Youhaiella tibetensis: one gene and its partner. The protein of the gene in region 1 interacts with the protein of each later gene in a pairwise test. Links are inferred from orthologs where the notes say so. Each region holds a gene or a part of one and is shown on either strand. Other genes may lie near its edges. The genes, in order: def and FNA67_RS20805.

Region 1 (9,627 bases):
CATGAGCAGGGAGGGGGAAACGATGACCACGCGGTGGCGGATGGCGCGCTGCACCAAATCCTCGAACTGCTCGTGCAGGTCCGCGAAGATGGCTTCGGAGGGCACGAACATGAAGGCGGTGTCCTGCGTCTCCCCGGCGATCAGGTATTTGTCGGAAATGGCGCGGACATGGGTAGTGATGTCGGTCTTGAACTGGGCCCTGGCGAGCTTGGCCTCGTCGTCGTTGGCCGCCTCCTTGAGGCGCTGCCAGCTTTCGAGCGGGAACTTGGCATCGATGACCAGGCGCGGGGCGTCGTTGGGCATGAAGATGACGCAGTCCGGACGGCTGCCATTGGAAAGCGTGGTCTGGAAGGCATAGCCGTTCGAGGCGAGGCCATCGGCGATGATGGCCTCCATGCGCCCCTGCCCGAAGGCGCCGCGCTGCTGCTTGTTGGAAAGGATCGACTGGAGCGAGACGATTTCGCCCGAGAGCGCGGTCATGGTGGACTGGGCGCGGTCGATCACGGCCAGGCGCTCATGGAGCTTGGTCAGGCTCTCCTCGGTCTTGGTGCGGTTCTCGGTGATCGCCTGGCCCATGCGCTGGCTGGTGGAATCGAGGCGCTCGTTGACGAGGCGGGCCAGATCGGAGGTGCGGCTGCCGAAGATCTCGGACATGGTCTGCATGCGGCCGGTCATCTCGTTCTGGATGCGCATCATGTCGGCCAGGTGCTTTTCCATCTCCTGGCTGCGGGCGATGGCGGTGGCAGCCTCCTCGGCGCGCTGGCGCCCGGAGCGCAGCGAATTGACGAGGAGAATGACGAGCAGCAGCGCCATGAGCGCGACCGCGGCGGCGATCGCGTGGCTCAGGGTGAGGGGAAAATCGCCGAGGGTGAAGAGAACCATGTCCATCGGCGCACACTAGCGCGATTCGCCGCAGAAGTGTTCCCCTCTTGTTCCGGCGAGGCTCAACCGGGGGCCAGTTGACCGGGCGGCCAGAAAATACCATATCGGGGGCAATTGCTGAAAAGGACCACCAGATGGCCGTTCGCCCCATCCTGATCATCCCCGACGCGCGCCTGCGTGCGATTGCCGAGCCGGTCGAGGAGATCAACGACGAGATCACCACGCTCGTCAAAGACATGTTCGATACGATGTATGCCGCGCCCGGGATCGGCCTGGCCGCGCCGCAGGTCGGCGTGCTCAAGCGCGTGGTCGTGATCGACCTCGCCAAGGAAGACGAGAGCCCCGATCCGATCGTGATGATCAACCCGGAAGTCATCGAATTCGGTGACGAGACGGTGGTCACCGAAGAAGGGTGCCTGTCGATCCCCGACCTCTATTACGAGGTCGAGCGCCCCGCCGACATCAAGGTCCGCTACATGGACCAGGACGGCAAGGTCGTCGAGCGCAAAGCGTCCGACCGGCTGGCCATCTGCATGCAGCACGAGATCGATCACCTCGATGGCGTGCTCTATATCGACTACCTGTCGCGCCTCAAGCGCGACCGCGTGATCAAGAAGTTCGACAAGGCCGCCAAGCGCGCCACGGCGAACTAGGCTCTTACCGCCAGGCACAAGGGGCGTTTCCATGCGCGTCGTATTCATGGGGACGCCCGATTTCGCGGTTCCGACCCTGACCGAGATCGTTGCGAGCGGCCACGAAGTGGTGGCCGTCTATACGCGCGCGCCGAAGCCGGCGGGCCGGGGGCAGGAAGAGCGCAAGTCCCCGGTGCACCTGGCAGCCGAAGGCTTCGGCATTCCTGTGTTTACGCCCAAATCGCTCAAGGGGAGCGAAGAACAGGGCGTCTTCGCGCTGCACGATGCGGACGTGGGCGTGGTGGTGGCCTATGGGCTGCTGCTGCCCAAGCCGATCCTCGATGCGCCGCGCCTGGGGTGCCTCAACCTGCACGGCTCGCTGCTGCCGCGCTGGCGGGGCGCCGCGCCGATCCAGCGCGCCGTGATGGCGGGGGACAAGCGCACGGGCGTGATGGTGATGCAGATGGACGAAGGGCTCGACACCGGCCCGGTGGGCCTGGTCGAGGAAATGCCCATCGGCCCGGACATGACGGCGGGCGAGTTGCACGATGCCATGATGCGCGTGGGCGCGGACCTGATGGGCCGGGCGCTGGCGGCGCTCGAGCGCGGCAGCCTCGAGTTTTCCGAGCAGTCGGAAGAAGGCGTCGTCTACGCCAGGAAGATCGAGAAGGCCGAGGCGCGGATCGACTGGTCGAAATCGGCAGCCGAGGTGCACAACCACATCCGCGGGCTCTCCCCCTTCCCCGGCGCCTGGTTCGAAGTGGAACTGAGCGGCAAGCCGGTGCGGGTCAAGGCCCTGCGTTCGACCCTGGGGACGGGCAGCGGCGCTGCCGGCACGGTGATCGGTGACGACCTCACCATCGCGTGCGGCGAGGGCGCGGTGCGGCTGGTTTCGGTGCAGCGCGAGGGCAAGGGCGCGATGGACGCGGCCGCATTCGTGCGCGGAACGGGGTCGCTCATCGGCAAGGCGGTCTGATGGCGCGCTTCAAGCTCACCATCGAATATGACGGAACCCCTTTTGCGGGGTGGCAGCGGCAGGCCGGGCAGATGTCCGTGCAGGAGGCCGTCGAGACGGCGATCGAGCGGTTCTGCGGCGAGAAGGTGGCGATCCAGGCGGCGGGACGCACCGATAGCGGGGTGCACGCGCTCGGTCAGGTGGTGAGCTTCGACCTTTCGGGCGACCGCGATCCGTTCCGGGTGCGCGAGGCGCTCAACTATCACCTCAAGCCCCATCCGGTGGCGGTGGTCGAGGCCGAGGCGGTGGGGGACGATTTCGAGGCGCGGTTCTCGGCGACCGCGCGGCACTACGAGTACCGGATCCTCAATCGCCGGGCGCGGGCTGCGCTCGAGGCCGGGCGGGTGTGGCACGTGCCGATGCCGCTCGATGCCGACGCCATGCACGCGGCGGCGCAAATGATCCTGGGCCAGCACGATTTCACCACGTTCCGTGCGGCCGAGTGCCAGGCCAATTCACCCATTCGCACGCTCGACGTGCTGACGGTCTCCCGGCAGGCGGACCATATCGTGGTAACCGCCAAAGCGCGCAGCTTCCTCCACAGCCAGGTGCGCTCGATGGTGGGCTCGCTCAAGCTGGTGGGTGAGGGCAAGTGGCGGCCGGCCGATTTCCGCGCCGCGCTCGACGCAAAGCGGCGGGCGGCCTGCGGGCCGCTGGCGCCGCCGGACGGGCTCTACCTCACGCGCGTGGACTATTAGGACTATTAGCCGAGGGCCGAGACCAGGGTGCCGGCGTCGGCCGGCAGCGGCATGGAGAGGCCGACGATCAGCAGGCCGATGCTGCCCGCCACGAGCTGGGCGATCAGGAAGATGGCGACCTGGAGCGGAGCGAGCGTGACGATGAGGCGCGCGATGTTGATCTGGATGACCAGCATGACCAGGCCCACCACTACCAGGAACACATCCCCTCCCAGCCCGAACAACGCCAGGACGAGCGTGATCAGGGAAAGGAAGAAGGTCGCCCAGTTCTCCGCCACGAGATAGGGCACGAAGCCATCGAGCCGCTTCATCTGGCGCAGGGCCAGGGCGGCGAAGCCGAGCTGGAGACCGAAGGCAATGGCTGAGGTCAAAATCACCCGCAGCACCGAAACGCTCGGCTCCTGGCCGAGCAGCGCCGGAAGGTAGGCCGAAAACGTCGTGGCCATCAGAATGGCGATGAAGCTGCCGACGAGGCCGCGCTGGCTGAAATCGAAATATTGCGACGCGGTCCGGTTGCCGATGAGCAGCAGGGCGCATCCGCGGGCGGCGGCAACCATTTCGTCGATGATGGTCGTCATGAGCGGACTCGCTTAGCGGGGTGCAGCACAGCACTTAATCGTCCGGGCCGCATTGGGCAAGGGCGACCAATTGTCGTTTTGTCTCAGACCTTACCCGAACCGAACCAGGCCGAGATGAAGCGCGCATAGAGGACGCTCAGTTCCTCGACATCGCGCACCAGCACGTTTTCGTCGGCCTTGTGCATCGAGGGGCCGGGGAGACCGAACTCGACCACCGGGCAATAACGGGCGAGGAAGCGCGCGTCGGAAGTGCCGCCGGCGGTGGAAAGCTGCGGGCGGCTGCCCGTCGCCGCCTCGATGACGGCGCCCAGGGCCTCGACCCCGCCGCCCAGGGGCGAGAGGAAGGAATTGGACGGACGCCCGACCACCGAGAACTCGACCTGGCAGCCATGGGCATCGACCGAGGCAATGCGCTCGGCGATCCAGGCGCCGAGGGTTTCGGGCGTCCACAAGTCGTTGAAGCGGATGTTGAAGCGGATGGTGCCGCGCGCCGGGATGACGTTGGTGGTCTGGTTGCCGACGTCGATGGAGGTGACCTCCAGGTTCGAGCGCGGGAAATGTTCGGTGCCCTCATCGATGGGAGTGGCCGAAAGCGCGGTGACGATGGCGGCGACGACCGGGAGGGGATTGTTGGCCTTGTCGGGATAGGCGACGTGCCCCTGGGCGCCGGTGACCGCGATCTGGCCGTTGAGAGAGCCCCGACGGCCGATCTTGATGCTGTCGCCCACGGTGGCGGTGGCGGATGGCTCGCCCACGATGGCGAAATCGAACCTGTGGCCCTGGGCGTCGGCCCAGGCCATGAGCTTTTCGGTGCCGTTGATGGCGTCCGCTTCCTCGTCATTGGTGATGGCCAGGGCAATGGTGCCGTTGTCGGCGGAGCCATCGGCGATGGCAGCTTCGACAGCGGCGACGAAAGCGGCCACGCCGCTCTTCATGTCGGCGGCGCCCCGGCCATAGAGGCGCCCGTCGCGAAGGGTGGGGACGAAGGGCGGGCTGGTCCAGTCATCGGGATTGCCGGGAGGCACGACATCGGTGTGGCCGGCGAAGAGCAGGCGCTTGCCACCCGAGCCGCGGGTAGCGAAGAGATTGCCCACGGGATAGGAGCCGTCGCCCTCGAAGGTGAGGCGGGTGACCGCGAAGCCGAGCGCGGCGAGGGCGGTCTCGAGGCGATCAAGGACGCCCTCCTGGGCCGGCGTGACCGAAGCGCAGGCGATGAGGTCTTTGAGAAGCGGGACGGGATCGCCCTTGGTATTTGCGGGCATGCCCCGTCTCCATCGGTGTTGGGGCGGAGGCGCCGCCGGCCCGGCGGCGGCTGTCGCGCCGTCCGGGCCATTGTTAGTGCAATGCGGCTTGCGCCGCCAGAGTCCGGGCTCAGGCCGAAAGCGGATCGGGACCGTACTGGTTTTCACCCTCGGTGCCCTTGAGGAAGCCAAGGACGACCAGGAGGTAGAGCGCGAAGATGCCCAGGACCGCGTTGAAGATCGTCATGGTCATGGTGGGCATGGGCACGCTGACCCCTTCGACCTCGGTCATGGTGAAGCCGAAGCCCAGCGCCTGGACGACCACCAGGATGAAGCTGAGGGCGAAATAGACATAGACGTCGTTGCCCGAACCGTTGCGGTCGTGCCGGCGCTTGACGCCAAGCGCCAGGCTCGGAACGGCCAGCAGCACGAAGAGGATGAGGCTGCCCCAGGCAGCGGTGCCCGGATTGGCCAGACCCAGGCCGACCACGCCCAGGATGATGCCGAGAACGATGGCGGCAACAATGATGCCGACCACGCCCAGCCAATAGGTCTTGCGCGATATACGCCCGTTGAAGGTCGTATAGAGCGGAACGAGATTATCCATAAAGCCCTCGATAAAAGAAGCGATGCCCCTCGCATCGCAAGGCAAGTGTTAGTGGAACGCCACAAGCGCCGCCAGCGGCGGATGGCGAACCGACCAATATGTCGCTGAACAAGAGGCGGCCCCGTCCGTTCGGAGGGGGCCGCGGCGCCGCGCCTAGTCGCGCAGCAGCTCGTTGATGCCCGTCTTGGAGCGGGTCTGGGCGTCGACGCGCTTGACGATGACGGCGCAGTAGAGGTTGGGGCCGGGCGTGCCGTCGGGGAGCGGCTTGCCGGGGAGGCTGCCGGAGACGACCACCGAATAGGGCGGGACCTTGCCGATGTGGACTTCCCCCGTCGCGCGGTCGACGATCTTGGTCGAGGCGCCGATGAAGACGCCCATCGAGATGACCGAGCCTTCGCCAACGACCACGCCCTCGACGACTTCGGAACGGGCGCCGATGAAGCAGTTGTCCTCGATGATAACCGGGCCGGCCTGGAGCGGCTCGAGCACGCCGCCGATGCCGACGCCGCCCGAGATGTGCACGTTCTTGCCGATCTGGGCGCAGGAGCCCACCGTCACCCAGGTGTCGACCATGGTCGATTCATCGACATAGGCACCCAGGTTCACGAAGGACGGCATGAGCACGACGTTCTTGGCGATATAGGCCGACTGGCGCACGATGGCGCCCGGCACGGCGCGGAAGCCGGCTTCGCGGAAGCGATTTTCGCTCCAGCCGTTGAACTTGGAAGGCACCTTGTCCCACCAGACCGAGCCGCCCGGGCCGCCCTCGATCACCGCCATGTCGTTGAGGCGGAACGAGAGGAGCACGGCCTTCTTGAGCCACTGGTTGACCTGCCAGTTGCCATCGGCCTGCTTTTCGGCGACGCGCGCCTTGCCGCTGTCGAGCAGCGCCAGCGCTTCGACCACGGCTTCGCGCACCGGGCCCTTGGTGTCGAAATTGATGGTGTCGCGGGCGTCGAAGGCGGTTTCGATGGTTGCGGCGAGATCGGCGTAGGACATTGAACTCTCAATCGGTCACGGGCTGCGTTTGGCCGCGGACATTAGCGCCGGAGGTCGGCAAGTCAATGCGGCGTTGCGCGCCGGGGTCGGGGTGGTCGCCCTCCCCGACCGGCGGACCCGCGCCTATTGCAGGTCGACCATGGTAATGGCGTTCTGCTGGTTTTCCGGCACGATGACGCGGTTGCGCTTGGCGTCGTAGCCGATTGAGGCCGGGGTGAAGACGTTGTCGACCAGCAGCTCGGCCTTGCCGCCCGGCGGGATCCTGGCGAGATGGTTGGCGCGCAGCGAGGTGGTGATCTTGGTGCCGTCGGCAAGGATCACCAAGCCATCGGCGAGAGCTTCGAGGCCATCCTCGGTTTTGACCAGCTCGCCGTCGGGCGCATAGGTGAGGATGTTGGTGTTGGCCAGCAGCACCGTGACGATATTGCCATCCGGATCGAAGGCAATGCCGTTGGGGCGCTGGAGCGGGCCGCCGCGGGCGAAGTCGGAGACGGCGCCATCGGGCGTGATCTTGTAGATGGCGCTGGCGTCGGGTTTGTCGTTGCTGCCGGAATCGGTGACGTAGACGGTGCCGTCATCGGTGACTTCCAGGTCGTTGAGGAAGACGGCGCCCTCGACCTTGACCTCGCCCCTGGGCTCGCCGGTCTTGATGTCGAACATGCGCACGGTATCGATATCGGCAAGGTAAAGCATGCCGTGGTTGATGTCGGAACCGCGCGGATCGTTGAGGGTGACGCCCATCTTGTCGTTGCCCTGGATCCATTTGAGCGTGTTGACGGTGCCATCCGGGTTGACCAGGGACACGTAGCCGTCATTGGGCCGCAGGCTGTTGGAGGTGCAGGGACTGACCACGACGTAGAGATCGCGTTCGGTATCGACCGAAACGCTCTCGGCGCCGCAGAACGAGCCGAAGGTCCTGACATTGGGGCGGACCGGCAGGGGCTGGCCGGCCTTGAAGGGCTCGGTGGCGGCGGGAGCGGCCGGCTGGGCCGGGGTCTGCTGGGCGAAGGCGGGGGAGAACGAGAGGCAGGCGGCGACGAAACTGGCAGTGGCAATAGGCTTCATTTGCAATTCCTCCTCGAATTGTGAGCGCCGAGCCGCGCCCACAATGCCCGAGCCGATCCTCGGGATTGCCTATGTTTGCCATTGATCCTTAACCGGGCGATGCGACGCTGGCGCTTCGAGATTCGGAGAGTTCGATGCCGACCAAGCGCCGCCGCCACAACCCGTTACGCAGCTCGGCGGAGGATATCAACGCGAGCCGGCGCGTTCCCAAGACGGCGCAATCGACCTCGGCCGCCTATCGGCTGGCCTTTACCGACGAAGCCTTCATGACCTCGGAGGAACTGCGCGGGGTGCGGTTCCAGCTCGAATACATGAAGACCGAGATGCGGCTCAAGGAACGCAACATCAAGTCGACGGTGGTGCTGTTCGGGGGCGCGCGCATTCCGGCGCCGGGCAAACCGGCCTGGGCCGCCAAGAACCCGCTCCAGAAGCAGAACCTGGAGGCGGCCTCAGTCTACTATGACGAGGCGCGGCGCTTCGCCCAATATGCCTCGCTCACCTCGCAGACGCTGAGCTATCGCGAATTCGTGGTGGTGACCGGTGGCGGGCCGGGCGTGATGGAGGCAGGCAACCGGGGCGCGGCCGATGTCGGGGCGCCCTCGATCGGGCTCAACGTGGTGCTGCCGCACGAACAGGCGCCCAATGCCTATGTGACGCCGGAGCTGAGCTTCCTTTTCCACTATTTCGCGACGCGCAAGGTGCACTTCCTGCTGCGGGCGCGGGCGGTGGCCATCTTTCCGGGCGGTTTCGGCACGATGGACGAACTGTTCGAAGCACTCACCCTCATCCAGACCGGGCGCATGGAGCGCATTCCGCTACTGCTCTTCGGCACCGCTTTCTGGAGCAAGGTGCTTAATTTCGATGCGCTGGTGGAAGCGGGCACGGTGGGGCCCGACGACGTCAAGCTCCTCTCGTTCGTGGATACGGCCAAGGAAGGCTGGGACGTCATCCGCGCCCACTACCGGCTGCCCGAGATCACCGTGCCCGGGTTCAGGGCAGGTTCCTGAGGAAGCCGGCCAGGTTGGAGGTGATGTGGTGCACGTGGGGGCCGCCCTCGTGGGAGAGCTCCCACTCGGCGACGCGCTCGTCGGCATAGCCTTCCGAAGCCACGACCTGGACCGTCGCCATGCCGGTGGCATGGGGAACGAGCAGGTTCTTGTGGAGATCGTCGAACATGGCGGCGCGGGTCGGATCGATGCCGTGGGCGGCAAAGAAGGCGTCATAGGCCGACTGGTTCGGTTTGGGCGTATAGGTCATGGCGCAGATATCGAAGATGCCGTCGAAGAGATCCTCGCCACCCAGCCGGGCCAGCACCGAGCGCGCGTGGCCGGTATCGGCATTGGTGAGAATGAACTTACGGCCCGGCAGGTCGGCGATGGCCGCGACCAGCTCGGGATGAGCCAGGACCGGCGAATAGTCGATGGTGTGGACGGTCTTGAGGAAGTGCTCGGGATCGACCTCGTGGCGCTGCATGAGGCCATTGAGCGTGGTGCCGTAGTCCCGGTAATAGCCCTTCTGCAACTCGCGGGCCGCCTCGAAGCCGAGGCTGGTCACTTCCATCACATAGGAGGTGATGCGCACATCGATCTGCGACCAGAGATCGCATTCGCGCGGGTAGAGCGTGTTGTCGAGGTCAAAAACCCAGTCGGAGACGTGGGACAGGGAGCGGACGGCAGGCGAGGATTGTTCGGTCATCCCCTAGCATATAGCGCAAATCCTAAAGGGATTCATCAGGGCGAATGCACGATGGCGCGAGCGGGACCGGCGGCATCGGCGCCGTGCAGGGCCGGCAGCGCGGCGGCGCCCGCCAGGAGCATCATGAGCGCGACGGCGAGGCGCAGGGCAATCGGGATGTGGCGCTTGCGGCGTTCCATGGGAGCCTCCTTCCACCAGCGGTCTCCGGTTACGCC
Region 2 (9,689 bases), 3.9 Mb from region 1 along the record:
CATCTGCTACCCGGCGCTGGCCGACGCCTCCTCGCTCAAGCGCGAGCTGGTGGAAGGACTCGATATCCTCATCGTGCGCGAACTCACCGGAGGCGTCTATTTCGGCGAGCCCAAGGAGATCACCGATCTCGGCAACGGCCAGAAGCGCGCCGTCGATACCCAGGTCTACGAGACCTACGAGATCGACCGCATCGCCCGCGTCGCCTTTGACCTCGCCGGCACCCGTTCCAAGAAGGTGCACATGGCCGACAAGAAGAACGTCATGAAGTCGGGCGTGCTCTGGAGCGAAGTGGTCGCCAGCGTCGCCAAGGATTTCCCGGCCATCAAGTACGAGCACATCCTGGCCGACAACGCCGCCATGCAGCTGGTGCGCAATCCCAAGCAGTTCGACGTCATGGTCACCGATAACCTCTTCGGCGACATCCTTTCGGACGCGGCGGCCATGCTCACCGGTTCGCTCGGCATGCTGCCGTCGGCGTCGCTGGGGGCGCCCGATGCCGCGACCGGCAAGCGCAAGGCGCTTTACGAACCCGTCCACGGCTCGGCTCCCGACATCGCCGGCAAGGGCATTGCCAACCCGATCGCCATGATCGCCAGCTTCGCCATGGCGCTGCGCTATTCGTTCAACATGATCGAGCTGGCCGACAAGCTCGAAGCCGCCATCGCCGGCGTCCTGGCCGATGGCCTGCGCACCGGCGACATCGCTCAGGACGGCAAGAAGACCGTGGGCACCGAGGAGATGGGCGCGGCCATCCTGGCCAAGCTCGCGGCCTGATTTCGTCAGAATTTTATCGATTGGGGAGCGCGGGATGCCTGGTGGGTGTCCCGCGCTTCGCGTTTCTAGCCGCGCTTTTCGAGCCCGAAGGCTTCGGCCAAGAGCGCAATCGAGCGCAGGCGCAGGTCGTAGCTGTGGATGGTGGTGGCGATCATCACTTCGCTGGCGCCGGTGCCCTCGATCTTTTCGAGGATCTTGCGCTTGACCGTCTCGGGCGAGCCGACGATCCAGAGCGGGCGCTGGTTCTCGATGATGGCGCGTTCATGGGGGGTATAGGCGTGGGCCGCTGCCTCTTCGGGAGCGATGAGCTTGCGGGCCTGGCCCGAGTGGAACAGCGCCCAGCTCAGCTCCTGGGAACCGGAGAGGAACTGCGCTTCCTCATCGGTCGGGGCGCAGACCACCGACAGGCAGACGATGGTGTGCGGCTCGGGAAATTGCGCCGAGGGTACAAACCCTTCGCGATAGGCATCGAAAGCCGGCTTGGGCGGGGTGGCCGAGAAATGGGCGGCAAAGGCGTAGCCCATGCCCATCTGTCCGGCCGCATTGGCGCTGGCGCCGCTCGATCCCAGCAGCCAGATCGGGGGCAGGGCGATGTTGTCCGGAACGACGCGCACGGCCCCGAATGGGTGGCCCTGCGGAAAACTCTCGGTATCGAAGGCCAGGAGCTCGGCGAGCTGCTCGGAAAAATGCTCGCCGCCGAAGGAACGCAGCGCCTGGAGCGTGCGCCCGTCACTGCCCCCGGCGCGGCCGATCCCCAGGTCGACGCGCCCCGGATAGAGCCCTTCGAGCGTGCGGAAATCCTCGGCGACGCGCAGCGGCACGTGGTTGGGCAGCATCACCCCGCCCGAGCCGACGCGGATGGCGCTGGTATGGGCGCCGGCGCTGGCGATGAGAATATCTGGCGAGGACGAGGCGATCGAGGGCATGCCGTGATGCTCGGCATACCAGAGGCGCGTATAGCCGAGCGCTTCCCCGGTCGTGGCAAAGCGGACGGTCTCGGCAAAGGCTTGGGCCGTGTTCGTGCCTTCCGCGATGGGAGCGAGGTCGAGCAGGGACAGCGGGATGATGGGGGCCATGACGGTTCAATGATTGTTGAACTAACTACGTTCATATATCGGCATTAACCGATGAAGAGCAACCTGAAAGCCTCACCCTGAGTGAAATCAGGCGCTTGGCCGGAGGTCGGGTTTGACAGGGCCGGCCACCCATGCGTTCATTACGCCAACATGACTGGGGCAGAAGATGCTTCGACCGATTTCAGTAGCGTTCTTGTTGTTGAGCACTCTTGCCGTGGCGACGCCCGCCAGCGCCCAGGCGCTGGGCGGTGTCGAGGTGCGTGGCGGCATTTTCGGCCATAGCGTGGATGGCAGCGACGGCTTCCATCTCAATCGCATCGAGGACGTCAATTTCGAGGCGTTGTTCACCATGCCTCAGCTCGACAGCTTCATCTGGCTGGGCCAGGTGCGGCCCCATGTCGGCGCGACGGTCAATCTCAACGGCGGCGAATCGATGGCCTATGCCGGCCTTTCCTGGACGGTGCCCCTGGGCGAAACCTTCTTCGTGGAAGGTGCGTTCGGCGCCGCGGTCCATAACGGGGCGCTCCACGATGCCGTCGCCCCGGCGCGAAGCCTGGGTTGCCCGGTGCTGTTCCACGAAGCGGTCAGTGTCGGCGCCAACCTCACCACCAACGCTTCGATCATGGTGACGGCCGAACATGCCTCCCATGCGGGGCTCTGTGGAGACGACAATCGCGGGCTGACCAATCTCGGCGTCAGGCTCGGCTTCAAGTTCTAGATCGCGGCCGGCGCGAAAAAGCCGGATTTCTTCTATCCCCTGCCGAATGCGGTCGGCGATGAGGGTGGCGTATGAAGAGAGTATGGCTCGGTCTTGCGGGACTGTGCCTGTGCTGCGTTTCCGCGCAGGCGCAGGATTTCGGGCTGTCCGAGGTGCGCGTGGGCGTGCAGTCGCACGACGCCTATAACGGCTTCCTGCCCTTCACTTCCGAGAATTACCGCTTCAACGGCATCACCGACCTCAGCTTTGACGTCATCTTCCGCTCGCCCGAAGTCGATGCCTTCCGCTGGATCGGCTCGCCGCGTCCGCGCATCGGGGCGACGGTGAGCATGCAGGGGCTCGATTCGATTGCCCATGCCGGCCTGCTCTGGCAATTGCCGCTGGGCGATACCTTCTATCTCGAAGCCGGGTTCGGCGCGGCCATCAATACCGGTTCGCTGGGCGAAACCAGCCTGCCGCACCGCCGGTTCGGGTGCCGCGTGGGCTTTTATGAATCGTTCGGGCTAGGGGCCAATCTCAGCGCCAATACCACCATGACCCTCACCTATGAGCACACGTCCAACAACGGGTACTGCGAGTACAATGACGGGCTGAGCAATATCGGGCTGCGGCTGGGCTTCAAGTTCTAGGGGTCAGGCCGCCTGGCCGGCCGCGAAGCCGGAGGCCCAGGCCCACTGGAAGTTGTAGCCGCCCAGCCAGCCGGTCACGTCCACCACTTCGCCGATGAAATGGAGGCCGGGCACCTGGCGCGCTTCCATGGTCTTGGAATCGAGGTCGCGGGTGTCGATGCCGCCCAGGGTGACTTCGGCGGTGCGATAGCCTTCCGAGCCGACGGGCTTGAGCGTCCAGGCCTTGACCGCAGCGACCACCTTTTCGAACTTGGCGTCCGAAAAATCCCCGATCATGCCGGGCAGGTCGAGTTCTTCGCCGATGAGCTGGGCGAGGCGCTTGGGCAGGTGGCTGGCGAGCACGGTCTGGATGGCGAGCTTGGGCGTCGCCTTGCGGGCCTGCCGGAGCGCGGCGAGCATGTCCAGGCCGGGCACGAGGTCGATGGCGATGGCGTCGCCCTCGCGCCAATAGCTCGAAACCTGCAGGATCGCGGGGCCGGAGAGGCCGCGATGGGTAAAGAGCAGCGCTTCCTCGAAGCGGGTCTTGCCGTGCGAGACCACGGCGTTGGTCGAAACGCCCGAGAGTTCGCGCAGGGGCTCGAGCACCTGTTCGGCGAAGGTCAGCGGCACGAGGGCCGGGCGGGTCTCGGTGACGCGCAGGCCGAACTGGGCGGCGAGCTGGTAGCCCAGGCTGGTGGCGCCCATCTTGGGGATGGATTTGCCGCCCGTGGCGACGATGAGCTTTTCGCAGCTCACCGCCTGGTCCGAGAGCACCAGGGCAAAGCCGGCTTCGGTCTTTTCGGCGCGCTCGAGGCTCGAGCGCAGTTTGAGCGTGACCCCGGCGCCGGCCATCTCCTGGACCAGCAGGTTGATGATCTGGGTCGAGGGACCATCGCAGAAGAGCTGGCCCAGGGTCTTTTCATGGAAGGCGATGCCGTAGCTGCGCACCAGGGCGATGAAGTGCTCGGGCGTATAGCGGGCAAGGGCGGAGAGGGCGAAGCGGGGGTTCTGCGAGAGGAAGCGCTCGCGGCCGGTGGCGGTGGTGGCGTTGACATTGGTGAAGTTGCAGCGCCCGCCGCCCGAGATGCGGATCTTCTCGCCCGGATCGGCGGCGTGATCGACGATCAGCACCTTGCGGCCGCGCTTGCCCGCCTCGATGGCGGCCATCATGCCGGCAGCGCCGGCGCCCAGAATGACGATGTCGTAGTGGCTCATGGCGCCTCATTGCGGGTTTTGCGGACAAAGCGCAAGCGTGCTAGAAGGTGCGGCGCTACGCGAGTTCATTGACTCTTTGTCATTTGAGCGTATGTAGCACCCGACGGATCAGACGGACGCTCGCTTTGATGTGCGGCAATTTCGACATGCTGGAGAACGCGATCGCAGGCGCAAGCCGCGGCGATTTCCTGCGCGCCCGTCCGAAAACTACCAAAACCACCAAAACCGCCTAGACCTGTCCCCGGGCCGTCTCCCGCCGGGGAGAGGCAGAGCCTAATGGGCCGCGGCGGTGCCGCGCGGGGGGTAAGACAAGGCAAAAGGACCGGAAGTCCCATGGGTTATCGTGTTGCAGTCGTCGGAGCCACAGGCAATGTGGGCCGCGAGATGCTCAATATCTTGGCCGAACGCAAGTTCCCGGCCGACGAAGTGGTGGCGCTCGCCTCCTCGCGCTCGATCGGGCGCGAAGTCTCCTATGGGGACGGTGTGCTCAAGTGCAAGGACCTGGAGAATTTCGACTTCAGCGGGGTCGATTTCGTCTTCATGTCGGCCGGCTCGAGCGTCGCCAAGGAATGGGCGCCGCGGATCGGGGCGGCCGGAGCCATCGTCATCGATAACTCCAGCTACTGGCGCTATCACTCTGACGTGCCGCTGGTGGTTCCGGAAGTGAACCCGCAGGCGCTCGACGCGTTCCTCGCCAATCCCAAGCGCAACAACATCATCGCCAATCCCAATTGCTCGACCGCGCAGATGGTGCTGGCGCTCAAGCCGCTGCACGATGCCGCCAAGATCAAGCGCGTGGTGGTCTCGACCTACCAGTCGGTGTCCGGCGCCGGCAAGGAAGGCATGGACGAGCTCTGGGCCCAGACCAAGGGCATCTTCGTCAACGACACGCCGACCCCGGCCAAGTTCTCTAAGCAGATCGCCTTCAACGTCATTCCGCACATCGATGTGTTCATGGAAGACGGCTACACGAAGGAAGAGTGGAAGATGACGGCCGAGACCAAGAAGATCGTCGATCCCAAGATCAAGGTCACCGCCACCTGCGTGCGCGTGCCGGTCTTCGTCGGTCACTCCGAAGCCATCAACCTCGAATTCGAGAACCCGATCTCGGCCGACGAGGCCCGCGAAATCCTGCGCGAGGCGCCGGGGATCTCGGTCATCGACAAGCGCGAGGCGGGCGGCTACGCCACCCCCATCGAATCGGTCGGCGAATACGACACCTATGTCTCGCGCATCCGCGAGGACGTGACGGTTGAGAACGGGCTCGTGCTCTGGGTGGTTTCGGACAACCTGCGCAAGGGCGCCGCGCTCAATGCCATCCAGATCGCCGAAACCCTCATCGAGCGGGGGCTGGCCGCCAGGGCCGCGGCCTGATCGCCGCCAGATGCAAAGCTAGGACGGGGCCTTCGGGCCCCGTTGTTTTTCGGTCCATCCGTGAAGGTACCTGCCGCCATGTCTGCGCGCGACATCCTGCTCGCCCTCTTCGTCGTCGTCATCTGGGGGCTCAATTTCGTGGCGATCAAATGGGGCGTGGAGGAGATGCCGCCGCTGCTGCTGACGGCGCTGCGTTACCTCGCGGCTGCCTTTCCGGCGGTGTTGCTGGTCAAGCCGCCCAAGGTGGCGCTGCCGGTGCTGCTGGTCTATGGCCTGGCGGTGGGCGTGCTGCAGTTCGGGCTGCTGTTCTCGGCCGTCCACCTCGGCATGCCCGCGGGGCTCTCCTCGCTGGTCATGCAGGTCCAGGCCTTCTTCACCATTGCGCTGGCGGTGCTGTTCCTGGGCGAGCGTCCGGGCGTGCCGCAGCTGGCCGGCGCTGTCATTGCCTTTGCCGGCATCGGGGTCATCGCGCTCGAGCGGCTCGAAGGGGCGGCGCTGGTGCCGCTGCTGATGACGGTGGGCGCCGCCTTTTTCTGGGGCGTTTCAAATATCGCCACCAAAAAGGCCGGCAAGGTCGACATGTTCGCCTTCGTGGTCTGGGGGAGCCTGGTGCCGCCATTGCCGCTCCTGGCGCTCTCCCTCCTTCTCGAAGGACCGGACGCCATGATGGCAGGGCTCACCCATATGAGCCTGCGCACCGTCGGCTCCATCGCGTTCCTGGGCTACTGCGCCACGCTCATGGGCTATGGGCTCTGGAGCTACCTGCTCGGACGCTATCCGGCGAGCGTGGTGGCGCCGTTCTCGCTGCTGGTGCCGATCGTGGGGATGGCGAGCGCGGTGGCGATCCTGGGCGAGCCGCTCAGCCTCATCGAGGTGCTGGGGAGCGGGCTGGTCTTTGCCGGGCTGCTGCTCAACGTCTTCGGGCCCAGGATGCTGCGCCGGCTCGCACCCGCCCAATAAAAGAAGCCGCCCCGGAGGAGCGGCCTCATTGCTAGTCGGCTGACAAGCTTACTGAGCAGCCGGGGCCGGCAGGCTGGCCAGCTCTTCAGCGGAGAGCTCGCCCGAGCCATCGGCGTCGGCGGCCTTGAATGCGTCTTCGGTCAGATCCTTCCAGACAGCCTGGGCTTCGGCGAGGGAAACCGTGCCATTGCCATCGGTATCGACGGTCGTGATGTCGACGGTGTTCTGAGCGAAGGCACCCGAGGTAGCGAGAGCCAGAGCAGCAACCGAGATGAGGATCTTCTTCATGGGAATAGTCCCTGTGTTTTTGGTTATAAGCAGCCCCGTCCATCGACGCAGCTGACGGTCGCTCCCTGCGAACCGTGATTGAAATCGTGATCGGGGATTGTGACTGCCAAAGGCAGAAATCGCGGCGGAATCGGGAAAAGATTCGGATGTTTTCGTGGCTGGCGCTCGAACTAGAATAATCAGTTATTCCAGATAGTTATGCCAAATAATTCGGCTGATAACGCCTTTTGTGCAGCACAAATCGCGCGCGTTGAGAGAGGGTGTGGCGCTGGCCTTTCCAAGAAGCGGCAGTAACAAGGCAATCACGGCAGCGTGAGCCTGAAAGCGCTGCGAGGCGTGACTGGAGCGCGGGGGCGCGACAACGAAAAGAAGCCGCGCGCGGTGGGCGCGGCTTCCGAAATGAAAGGCCTTTGACCGGCGTTACTGGGCCGGCGGGGTGGTCGCCTCGTTCTGGCTCTCGCCATCCTTGGGGGTGTCCGAGGTCAGCGAGCCGGTGCCCGGGGTGGCAACCTTGACGAATTCTTCTTCGTTCAGGCCGCCGCTGTTGTCGGCGTCGGCGTTCTTGAATTCTTCCTCGGTCACCTGCGGGTACTGCACGTGCAGCTCTTCCCAGGAGACCTCACCGCTCTTGTCGCCGTCGGTGGTAGCGAAATCGGGCGTAGTCTGAGCAAGGGCGGCACCAGCACTGAGCACGAGGGCTGCCGCTGTCGTCAGCATGATCTTGTTCATGGCTCTAACCTTTTGTTTTTGCATTTGAAGCCGCCGGCCAGGGGGAGGATCCGGCCTGCGGGGCGGTCGTTTTCGACCACAGCCGATGAACGTCCCCATTGCAGGGGAGTTGCCCTATGCAAATCAACAAAAAGTGCTGGAACCTTAGCGGCGCCGTTAAATTTCGGGCCGGTCGAAATCGCCGGTATCGGGGTCCATGAGCCACAATTCGCCGGTCGAAATGTCGAACCAGGCGCCGTGCAGAGCCAGGCGCCCCTCGTCCTCGAGGGCCTTGATGAAGGGGAAGGTGCGCAGGTTTCCGATCGAATGGCGGATCGAGATGCGCTCGAGCGCGGTGCGGCGCTCTCCTTCGGTCATCCAGGAGTTCTTGTTGACCTGGTCGGCCACGGGGTTGAGCAGGCTCACCCAATTGCCCACGAAGTCGAACTGCTTGATGGCGGCGCTATCCAGGTTCAGCGCGGCATGGATACCGCCGCACCGGCCATGGCCCATCACGATCAGGTCCTTGATCTCGAGCTGCTTGACCGCGAACTCGATGGCCGCCGAGGTGCCGTGCAGGTTGGCGTCCGGCTGGTAGGTCGGCACCAGGTTGGCGATGTTGCGCAGGACGAACAATTCGCCCGGCCCGCTGTCGAAGATCGTCTCGGGGGCTGCGCGGCTGTCGCAGCAGGCGATGATCATGGCCGTGGGGCTCTGGCCTTCCTTGGCCAGGTCACGATAGCGCTCTTCCTCGCGGGCATAGCGGCCCGACATGAAGTTGGAATAGCCGTTGAGCAGAAACGCGGGAAAACGATGCATGACGGTTGAATTAGCGGTAAGTAACCGCCGGATCAACAGCAATCGCCACATAGGCGAAATGCAAGGGATAGCGATGCAGATTTATCGTTTCTTGACCGGGGAAGACGATTCGGCCTTCTGCCACAAGGTAACCAAGGCGCTTTCGGAGGGCTGGACCCTCCACGGATCGCCCTCCTACGCGTTCGACGGCGCCACCATGAAGATGCGCTGCGGGCAGGCCGTCACCAAGCAGGTGAGCGAGCAGCCCTACGATCCGGACAAGAAGCTGGTCGACTACGTCTAGCCGAAGATCTTGGAGAGCGCGGCGTGCTGGAGCAGCATGATGGTCTTGGCGTCGATGATCTCCCCGCTCGCGATCAGGCCGAACGCTTCCTCGAAGGCCATCTCGATCACCTCGATGTCCTCGCCCTCGTGATGGAGGCCGCCCCCGTCATTGACGCGTGAGCCTTCGTCGTAGAGCCCGATGAAGCAGTCGAGCTTTTCGGTCACCGAGCCGGGGCTGGCATAGGCAACGAAGGCGTGGATGAGGGCGGTGGGGCGATAGCCGGTCTCTTCTTCCGATTCGCGCCGGGCGCAGGTTTCGGGAGTGTCCCCGTCGAGCAGGCCCGCGCAGACTTCGAGCAACCAGGCCGGGTCGCCATTGTGCAGCACCGGGTAGCGGAACTGGCGGGTGAGGACGACATTGCCGGCCTGCGGGTTGCACAGAAGCACCGCGGCGGCGTTGCCGTGGTCGTAGGTTTCGCGCGTCATCGCCTGCCAGGTGCCGTCGCGGCGCCGCATTTCCAGATGCGTTTCGCTCAGCGTTCCCCAGCCCTTGGCCAGCATGGATCGGGAGAGGATCTTGACGTTTTCGGACACGGCCGGCTCCAGCTTGAACTCCCGCGCGAGGTAGTCCCAAAAGCGCGCCGATACAACAGGGCAAGCTGAACCACGGTTAAACGACCGGTTCAGGGCGGATTGGGCGGGCGGTCCTTATCAGGGCGCTCCATTGCAGGCGGTCCAGGCGGATCGCCGAGGAAAATGGAGAACACCTGAATGCGTATCCTCTCTCTTGTCGCTCTCGCCGGCGTGCTGTCGGCCGGTCTTTCCACCGCCGCCCTGGCGGGAACTCAGTCGACCCTCCTCTCGTCGGGCAATTTCGAGAACCG

Evidence for each region.
Region 2: the proteins of def (region 1) and FNA67_RS20805 interact in binary tests that used the Escherichia coli proteins (3 or more experiments, as listed by UniProt). The link is inferred for Youhaiella tibetensis from one-to-one orthologs.

Annotation. Positions count from the first base shown.
Region 1 is NZ_CP041690.1:320,402-330,028, reverse strand. What follows is about bases 1-2,775. They hold def (peptide deformylase), read left to right. Parts: upstream 1-1,016; coding sequence 1,017-1,535; downstream 1,536-2,775. Other genes in these bases: truA (tRNA pseudouridine(38-40) synthase TruA), read left to right, coding at 2,490-2,775; fmt (methionyl-tRNA formyltransferase), read left to right, coding at 1,567-2,490; FNA67_RS01725 (DNA recombination protein RmuC), read right to left, coding at 1-888. Outside these bases: more of truA, read left to right, coding at 2,776-3,227; FNA67_RS01705 (hypothetical protein), read right to left, coding at 3,233-3,805; dapE (succinyl-diaminopimelate desuccinylase), read right to left, coding at 3,889-5,067; FNA67_RS01695 (DUF805 domain-containing protein), read right to left, coding at 5,177-5,653; dapD (2,3,4,5-tetrahydropyridine-2,6-dicarboxylate N-succinyltransferase), read right to left, coding at 5,807-6,652; FNA67_RS01685 (SMP-30/gluconolactonase/LRE family protein), read right to left, coding at 6,776-7,717; FNA67_RS01680 (LOG family protein), read left to right, coding at 7,852-8,724; FNA67_RS01675 (pyrimidine 5'-nucleotidase), read right to left, coding at 8,708-9,412; FNA67_RS21785 (hypothetical protein), read right to left, coding at 9,448-9,591. UniProt on the Escherichia coli protein: Removes the formyl group from the N-terminal Met of newly synthesized proteins. Requires at least a dipeptide for an efficient rate of reaction. N-terminal L-methionine is a prerequisite for activity but the enzyme has broad specificity at other positions.
Region 2 is NZ_CP041690.1:4,242,177-4,251,865, reverse strand. Bases 3,909-6,745 are described here. They hold FNA67_RS20805 (aspartate-semialdehyde dehydrogenase), read left to right. Parts: upstream 3,909-4,725; coding sequence 4,726-5,766; downstream 5,767-6,745. Other genes in these bases: FNA67_RS20800 (EamA family transporter), read left to right, coding at 5,845-6,726; FNA67_RS20810 (BaiN/RdsA family NAD(P)/FAD-dependent oxidoreductase), read right to left, coding at 3,909-4,392. Also shown: leuB (3-isopropylmalate dehydrogenase), read left to right, coding at 1-775; FNA67_RS20825 (LLM class flavin-dependent oxidoreductase), read right to left, coding at 841-1,851; FNA67_RS20820 (acyloxyacyl hydrolase), read left to right, coding at 2,051-2,569; FNA67_RS20815 (acyloxyacyl hydrolase), read left to right, coding at 2,641-3,198; more of FNA67_RS20810, read right to left, coding at 3,202-3,908; FNA67_RS20795 (EF-hand domain-containing protein), read right to left, coding at 6,775-7,014; FNA67_RS20790 (EF-hand domain-containing protein), read right to left, coding at 7,435-7,743; FNA67_RS20785 (carbonic anhydrase), read right to left, coding at 7,900-8,541; FNA67_RS20780 (DUF1737 domain-containing protein), read left to right, coding at 8,615-8,824; FNA67_RS20775 (NUDIX domain-containing protein), read right to left, coding at 8,821-9,399; FNA67_RS20770 (hypothetical protein), read left to right, coding at 9,577-9,689.